Regions from separate parts of the Lacticaseibacillus styriensis genome, predicted to be linked through region 3. Evidence: riboswitches for the same ligand, from Rfam matches in the RefSeq annotation. Region 3 holds a riboswitch; each other region holds the start of a gene.

Region 1 (2,274 bases), 1.4 Mb from region 3:
GTCAAGCTTGGCCTTTTTCAAAATTGGCTGAATAACCGCCCAGTCGCCGATGACCGTTCCGGTGTGTTCCCCAACGAATGCGTGAACACTTTTTGGAAAATGCAAATCAGCTAACTCGCCTTTGAGATAGACCTTAACGGGTGTTGTTTTCTGACTGTTGGCAATGGTTGAAATGATCTTTTGGGTGTCTAATTGTGCCATGATGGCCTCCTATTTGGTTGCGGTAGTAGCGTTGTTGGCGGTGGTTGCGGGTGTTGACGAGCTCGGTGCGGCGTAGTGGTGATCGTGCTGAATCAAGTCGGCGTAAGTTTCGCGCGTGACGACCAGCTGGGCCTGGCCATTTTCAACGAAAACGACGGCCGGCCGCGGGTTGCGGTTGTAGTTGGATGCCATGGAGTAGCCATAAGCGCCGGTGTCGAAAACGGCAACCACATCACCTGGCTGGGTGGCGGGCAATGGGGCATCGTCGATTAAAATATCCCCGGATTCGCAGTACTTGCCGACGAGATGGACATGCTCGGTTGGCTTGGCGGTCGGGTAATCGGCAACCACCGCAGTGTATTGCGCCTGATAAAGGGCGGGGCGAATGTTGTCGCCCATGCCGCCGTCAACTGCAACATATGGCCGCAGCCCAGGCACGTCTTTACGGCTGCCGACCGTGTAAAGGCTGTAGCCGGCGGGGCCGACAATCGACCGCCCCGGTTCAATCCAGACTGCCGGAAGCGGCCAATCGAGCTGACTACTTTGCGTCTTGAGGGTGCTCAGAATGGCTTTGACAAACGCTTCTGGCGGCAACGGATCATCCTGGCTGGTGTAAGCAATCCCGAACCCACCGCCGACATTGAGCACTTGCGGGGTGAAACCGAATTGCCGGTGCCAGTTATCGAGGACTGTCAGCAGCTTTTGGGTGACGGCTTCAAATCCGGCTACTTCAAAAATCTGCGAGCCGATATGGGCGTGGATGCCGAGCAGGTTCAGATGTTCGTCGGCTAAAATCCGCTTGGCTGCTTCATCTGCCTGCCCGCTTTCAAGATCAAAGCCGAATTTACTGTCAGTTTGGCCGGTTTGATCATAAGCATGGGTGTGGGCGCTAATCCCGGGAGCGACCCGAATCAAAACATCTTGTTGGCCAACTGCTGCTTTCAAGAGCTCATCAAGCAGATCCAATTCATGAAAATTGTCCACGATGATCGTGCCGACGCCGGCATCCAGTGCTTGTTGCAATTCAGCTTTGCTTTTGTTATTGCCATGAAAGCTGACCTTTGCCATGGGAAAATCGGCGGCTTGAGCCGTGTATAATTCGCCGCCGGAAACCACATCGACATGAATGTTTTCAGCCTTGGCGACATCGTACATTGCAATGGTCGCAAACGCCTTGGAAGCATAACTGACAGCATAACGGACGTTGGCAGCCTCAAAAACTTGTTTAAACGCGCGAATCTGGTGGCGAATCGCTCCGACATCATACACGTAAAGCGGTGTTTGAAACGTGTGCGCCAGTTGACTGGCCGCAACGCCGCCAATGGTTAATTGACCTTCTTGATTTGTAGCAAAATTCATATCAGGCATCCTCCTTGAGCGTTCACTGGGCCGGTTTCTGGCCCAGTGAACGCGTTACGGCAGGGCGATGGCAAACGAAAAGGGATCCTTTTGTTTGGCCACGCGTCAAACAAAAAGATCCCAACTTGCAATCTACTTGAATGATAGCGCCCCGCTTAGGTTTCTAAGCGACAGTACAGGATTTATTCAACCCTGGCCCAACAGGCTTGCCGATCCCGGCGCCCCCATTTCGGCAACCGCCCCTTTCACCAAATGTCAATGCGAAGGATCTCGCTCGATTCGGATACTCATGTTGGTTGCAACCTCTATCTGTTTATCACCAGACTATAATAAAAAAACGAAGGCGTCAAGAGCGTGAACTGGGCCGGTTAGAAACCGGAGTGTAAGTGGCCTCAGGCGTGATGGCCCGAACTTGGCCATTGCGCCTGAGGTCCTTACACGCAGGTTTCTGGCCCAGTGAACGCGTTTACGAGAGCAGCAGAGATTAGCCATTGAATCAAGCTCCTTACATGCAGACTCGTTCCTGCGCCAGCCCATTGTTCGCCACCCACTACCCCAAACGCCCCGTCACCCATTTGAGCAAAAAAATTAGAAACAAATTTCAACACTTTGTTTCTATGCAATGCCGACAAAACGTGCTGATTTTCCGCCGTCGCTGGGGGTTGTGTTTCTGGGAGAGTCTGCTAAAGTACAAAATAAAATGACAGAGTTCTC
Region 2 (2,274 bases), 1.2 Mb from region 3:
TTGTAGGTGCGTCATGCCCAGCGCACTGGCTGCTTCGAACTGCCCTTCATCGACGGAAATAATCCCGCCACGGATAATTTCGGAAATGTAGGCGCCAGTGTTAATCGAAACAATCAAAAGCGCTGCGGTGGTGCGATCCATGTTCAGGTGCCAGGCTTGGGCGGCGCCATAATACAAGACCGCTGCCTGAACAATCATTGGCGTGCCGCGGAAGACCTCGATATACAAGGAAAGCAGCCAATTGATAACTGCCCGCAAACCGCGCTGTCCCAACTTCTTGGGTTTTGGCGTGGTGCGAATAATCCCGACTAACAGGCCGATGATGAAGCCAACAAGGGTGCCGACCAAGGCCAGTAACAATGTCATACCGGTACCACGCAAGAGCATCGGTCCGTACTGCTTCATAATGGCCATGAACCAGTTACCGCTCTTTTCGGTCGAAGGCTGATTATCGACCGCCTCATTCATCAGGCGTGCCCGCTCCTTTTTAGAAATCGTAGCGAGCAGTTCATTGATTTTAGCTTTATTGGGATCGTTTTTCCGCAACCCGATTGCCAGGTTGGTGTCGCTGGCATCGGTTTTAAATCCCTGGCCCTTGGCAAAATGGATATACATCAGGTTCGGGTTGGCGCGTTCTGCCGTGATCCCTTCAGGAACTTCGGAAACGTAGCCGTCAATGGTGCCAGACTCCAAGGCCACCCGCATCGCTGGGAAGTCGTTCATGGCCGGTTCCTTGACGACTCCTTTGATTTGGTTGATCGCCTGATAGTGATAAGTACTGAGTTGAGCCGTCACTTTGGCGCCTTTAAAATCAGCAATACTCTTGGCTTTTGCATATTTGCTGTCTTTACGGACGACCATGGTCAGATTGGAAATGTAGTACGGATTGGTAAAATCAATCGTTTTGCGCCGATCCGGTGTTGGTGACATCCCGGCGATAATGGCATCGATTTTGCCGGAAGTTAAAGCAGGCGGCAGGCCATCCCAAGAGGTTTTGACCACAACGACTTTCTTGTGCAGTGCCTTAGCGACTTTCCGCGCAATCTGAACATCGTAACCATTGGCGTATTCATGACTGCCTTGAATCTTGACCGCGTTATTGGCATCTGTGTTCTGTGTCCAATTGAACGGTGCATAGCCGGCTTCCATACCGACTTTGAATGTGTTGTCGTCGCTCGCAGCATTGACCGGTTTAGCAGCAAAACCGCCAAGCAGCAGACTCAATACGAGCCCCAGCACACCCAAACGTGCAACCCAGTGTTTTTTCATAAAATGACATTCTCCCTTCTTGTAGTGGGAAATAGAGCTGGAACCAAAAAATCGACCTTTATTGAACAAGCAATAAAGGTCGATTCCATCGATTTTAGTCATAAACCAGAATCATAGCGCCCCGAAGCAACCTGCTTCGACAGTCCATGAGTTATGCGCTCATGGCCCAATGCGGATCGTCCGAACACGGCCCGACATTTCGGCGGCGGCACTTACGACTGGTTCAACATGATCCGGCACTCCCCAGTTTTCGTTGCCCACCGCAACCTCTATTTCTTGGTGGTGTATTTAAATGTCAAAATCGAGTTTAGCGGAATGGGGAATGAAAGTCAATTAAGTCTGTGCTGGCAAATGCATGAAAAATAGAAAGATATTTTGAAAAAATGACAAAACGTGTTAAATTTGTCTAATAAACTTCTCATAAAAAGGGGCGGGTGCTGATGCCGGAGGAGCCTGTCAAAGTCGGGGCCTATTTACGGGCGTTGCGTCTTGAGGAAAATGACTCATTGGAAGAAATTGCGGCGGGGATTACGACGGCCGCTACTTTGTCACGCTTTGAACGGGGGGAGACCCAGCTCAGTGCAGCCGTTGTTTTAAAACTGTTAACGCGCTTTGATCAAGATGTTGAATTGATGCAACAAGGCTATCGGGCATTGAATCCGGAGAATTTTTTCCAACAGGTTAATCGGGCCACGGTTGCCGGTAAGTCAGCGTTGCAGGTGTTAGCGCAAAAGCAGTATCGCTTGTGGCGACAAACCGGGCTGATTTTTTACCGACTGAATCAGATTAATATTCTGGCCCACAATGGGTTTACGGACCCGAGTTTTCAGACAACACCGCAGATGAAAGACGACGTTATCAAGTATTTGAAACGGATTCGGTACTGGGGATTGTACGAACTTGATCTTTTCGCCGCCACCTTGGTGATATACGACCATGAGCAACTGATGAGTTTGGTCATGGAGCTGGTTTTGGACTGGCCGGATGTGAAGGGCCATCCAACCC
Region 3 (2,274 bases):
GTTGGTAAACATGGGGTCCCATGATGCTGGTTAAAAATGTCAAACCCCCGACCAGCGTCGTCAGTAGTAAGGCTGCAATCGGAATGCCGCGTGTATTCGTTTTTTGAAAAACGCGTGGCGCAAACCCGGATCCGCCCATGGCCCACAACATTCGGGTTGAAGCATACATGCCGGAATTGGCAGACGATAAAACCGATGTCAGAATCACGGCGTTCATCACGCTGGCCGCTCCGGCGAGGCCAATTCGATCAAAAACCAGCGTAAACGGCGAAATTGCCACTTGATCAACACTGGCGCCTAACAGGTTCGGACTGGTATAAGGAATGATGGCGGCAATGACAGCGATAGACAAAATATAGAACAATAAGATCCGCCAAAACACCTGCTTAATCGCCTTGGGAATGCTGGTTTCCGGGGTAGCACTTTCGCCCGCGGTAATCCCGATTAGCTCGGTGCCTTGAAAAGAAAACCCTGCGACCACGAAAACCGCTAATGTTGCCGGCAGCCCACCAACAAACGGCGCCGCGCCGGTCGTATAATTTTTAAAGCCGATGGGACCGTGCCCGCCCATGATTCCCAGAATGGTTAACAAACCTACGACCAGAAAAACCAGGACGGTGATCACTTTGATTAATGACAGCCAGTATTCGGTTTCGCCAAACGACTTAACGGAAATAATGTTAATCGTAAAAATGAGCGCCAAAAAGCCCAGCGAAAACAGCCAGCCCGGCACATCTGGCAACCAGAAGTGCATCACAATGGCCGTTGTTGAAACATCGACGGCAACGGTGATCGCCCAGTTAAACCAGTAGTTCCAACCTAAGGCAAAACCAAACGCCGGATCAACAAACCGGCTGGCGTACTCTGAAAAGGAACCGGATACCGGCACATAGGTGGCCATTTCGCCTAAACTAGTCATCAGAAAGAACACCATTAACCCGATACCAATATAAGCTGCGATTGCGCCGCCCGGTCCGGCAGTTGCAATCGCGCTGCCGCTGGCGACAAAAAGTCCGGTGCCAATACTGCCGCCGAGGGCAATCATTGAAAGATGCCGGGTTTTGAGTTCTCGTTTTACCTGATTCGTTGCTGACTGTGCCACAAATGTACTCCTTTGCTGAATGGGTTGAGATGTTAAACGTTGGGTTTGTTACAGTTACAGGGCGTTTAAGCACTAAAAAAAACCGGTGGGTGTCAGTAACTAACCCATCGGCTTATTCTACTTCTCGTCATGAATAAACGTGATCCGATTTGTTAGCGCCCCGCGATAGTCGCGACAGTCCAGCAGATGTTATCCACTGGCCCAACACCGCCTTACTGAACTAAGCCGGCATTTCGGCACCTTTCCCTTTAACAACTGCGCATCTGGCGTTCAGGCCATTGCAGTTGCGACTGATGATCGGTGCGACCTCTAATCTTGATTATGGTTCACGTTATCATGTCTTGTTTCTAACGGCAACCGGCTCTCACCCGGTTTTAACTCAATTTTCAGCTTTGCGGATGTCATCGACTAAACTAGCCGTGTCAAAGTGCTGCCTTAAGAACGGTTCGTCATCGGTTGGCAAGTGTAACTGAAAGTCGCTAAACTTTTGTAAAAATAATTCGCCACTGTCGAGCTCAAATCCGAGAATGTGCCCGCCCATGTGATGATCAGCCGACAAAAAGTGCAAATGGAAACCCGGCGATACCGCACCGGCATAAAGATCCGGTGAAAAGTAACCGATCAGCGTGCCTTTGACGTTATCGGCATGGAATTCTTTTTGGCCTGAAGCCGTCTCTGTCAACGTCGGATAAGGAGGCTGTTGCGGCAACACAGCGCGCGTGTGCATTTGCGTGAAGGTACCTTCGACCCGAACTGCCGCAAAAAGATTGCTCGTTTGTAACCGATCAAGAACCGCTTTCTGAAATCCGGTCAGATCCAACCCCTGAAGCTTCCCGGCCGAAACATCGGCTTGATAATGAACATTCGCAAACGGCACTTTCTCATCCGCTGCAACTTCGCGAACGGTACCTTGTGCGTTAACCTGATAAACTTTGCCGGCTTGAATAATCAACTCGCCATCAAGGCCGGTCAACGTGCCAATACCAGTGTCACCATGTTGCAACAACGCTTCAATTGTCTGCGTTCCGGCAAACAAACCAGGCACTAACATTGCCAGTGTCCCATGTTGATACAATCGATCCGTTTCCAAAAAGAAGTCCCTCCTTTTGCGCAGGGTTGGGCCTGCAGCCGCCCAGAATCAACCTGCCGCCAACGATTAATAAATCTGGTCA

What was found. A riboswitch is a leader RNA that binds a small molecule or an ion and turns the genes downstream of it on or off. The one in region 3 is predicted to bind lysine.
Region 1: it holds a riboswitch for lysine, as region 3 does, so the genes downstream of both, lysA (diaminopimelate decarboxylase) here and LACSTY_RS09000 (amino acid permease) in region 3, are expected to answer to the same signal.
Region 2: it holds a riboswitch for lysine, as region 3 does, so the genes downstream of both, LACSTY_RS14305 (ABC transporter permease subunit) here and LACSTY_RS09000 (amino acid permease) in region 3, are expected to answer to the same signal.

What each region holds. Positions count from the first base shown of each region.
Region 1 is NZ_CP132483.1:106,969-109,242, forward strand. It holds gene dapD (2,3,4,5-tetrahydropyridine-2,6-dicarboxylate N-acetyltransferase) at 1-201, opposite strand, end outside; gene lysA (diaminopimelate decarboxylase) at 211-1,560, opposite strand; lysine riboswitch at 1,697-1,876, opposite strand.
Region 2 is NZ_CP132483.1:3,053,558-3,055,831, reverse strand. It holds gene LACSTY_RS14305 (ABC transporter permease subunit) at 1-1,269, opposite strand, end outside; lysine riboswitch at 1,376-1,549, opposite strand; gene LACSTY_RS14300 (helix-turn-helix domain-containing protein) at 1,710-2,274, shown strand, end outside.
Region 3 is NZ_CP132483.1:1,883,977-1,886,250, forward strand. It holds gene LACSTY_RS09000 (amino acid permease) at 1-1,102, opposite strand, end outside; lysine riboswitch at 1,248-1,422, opposite strand; gene budA (acetolactate decarboxylase) at 1,482-2,192, opposite strand; gene alsS (acetolactate synthase AlsS) at 2,259-2,274, opposite strand, start outside.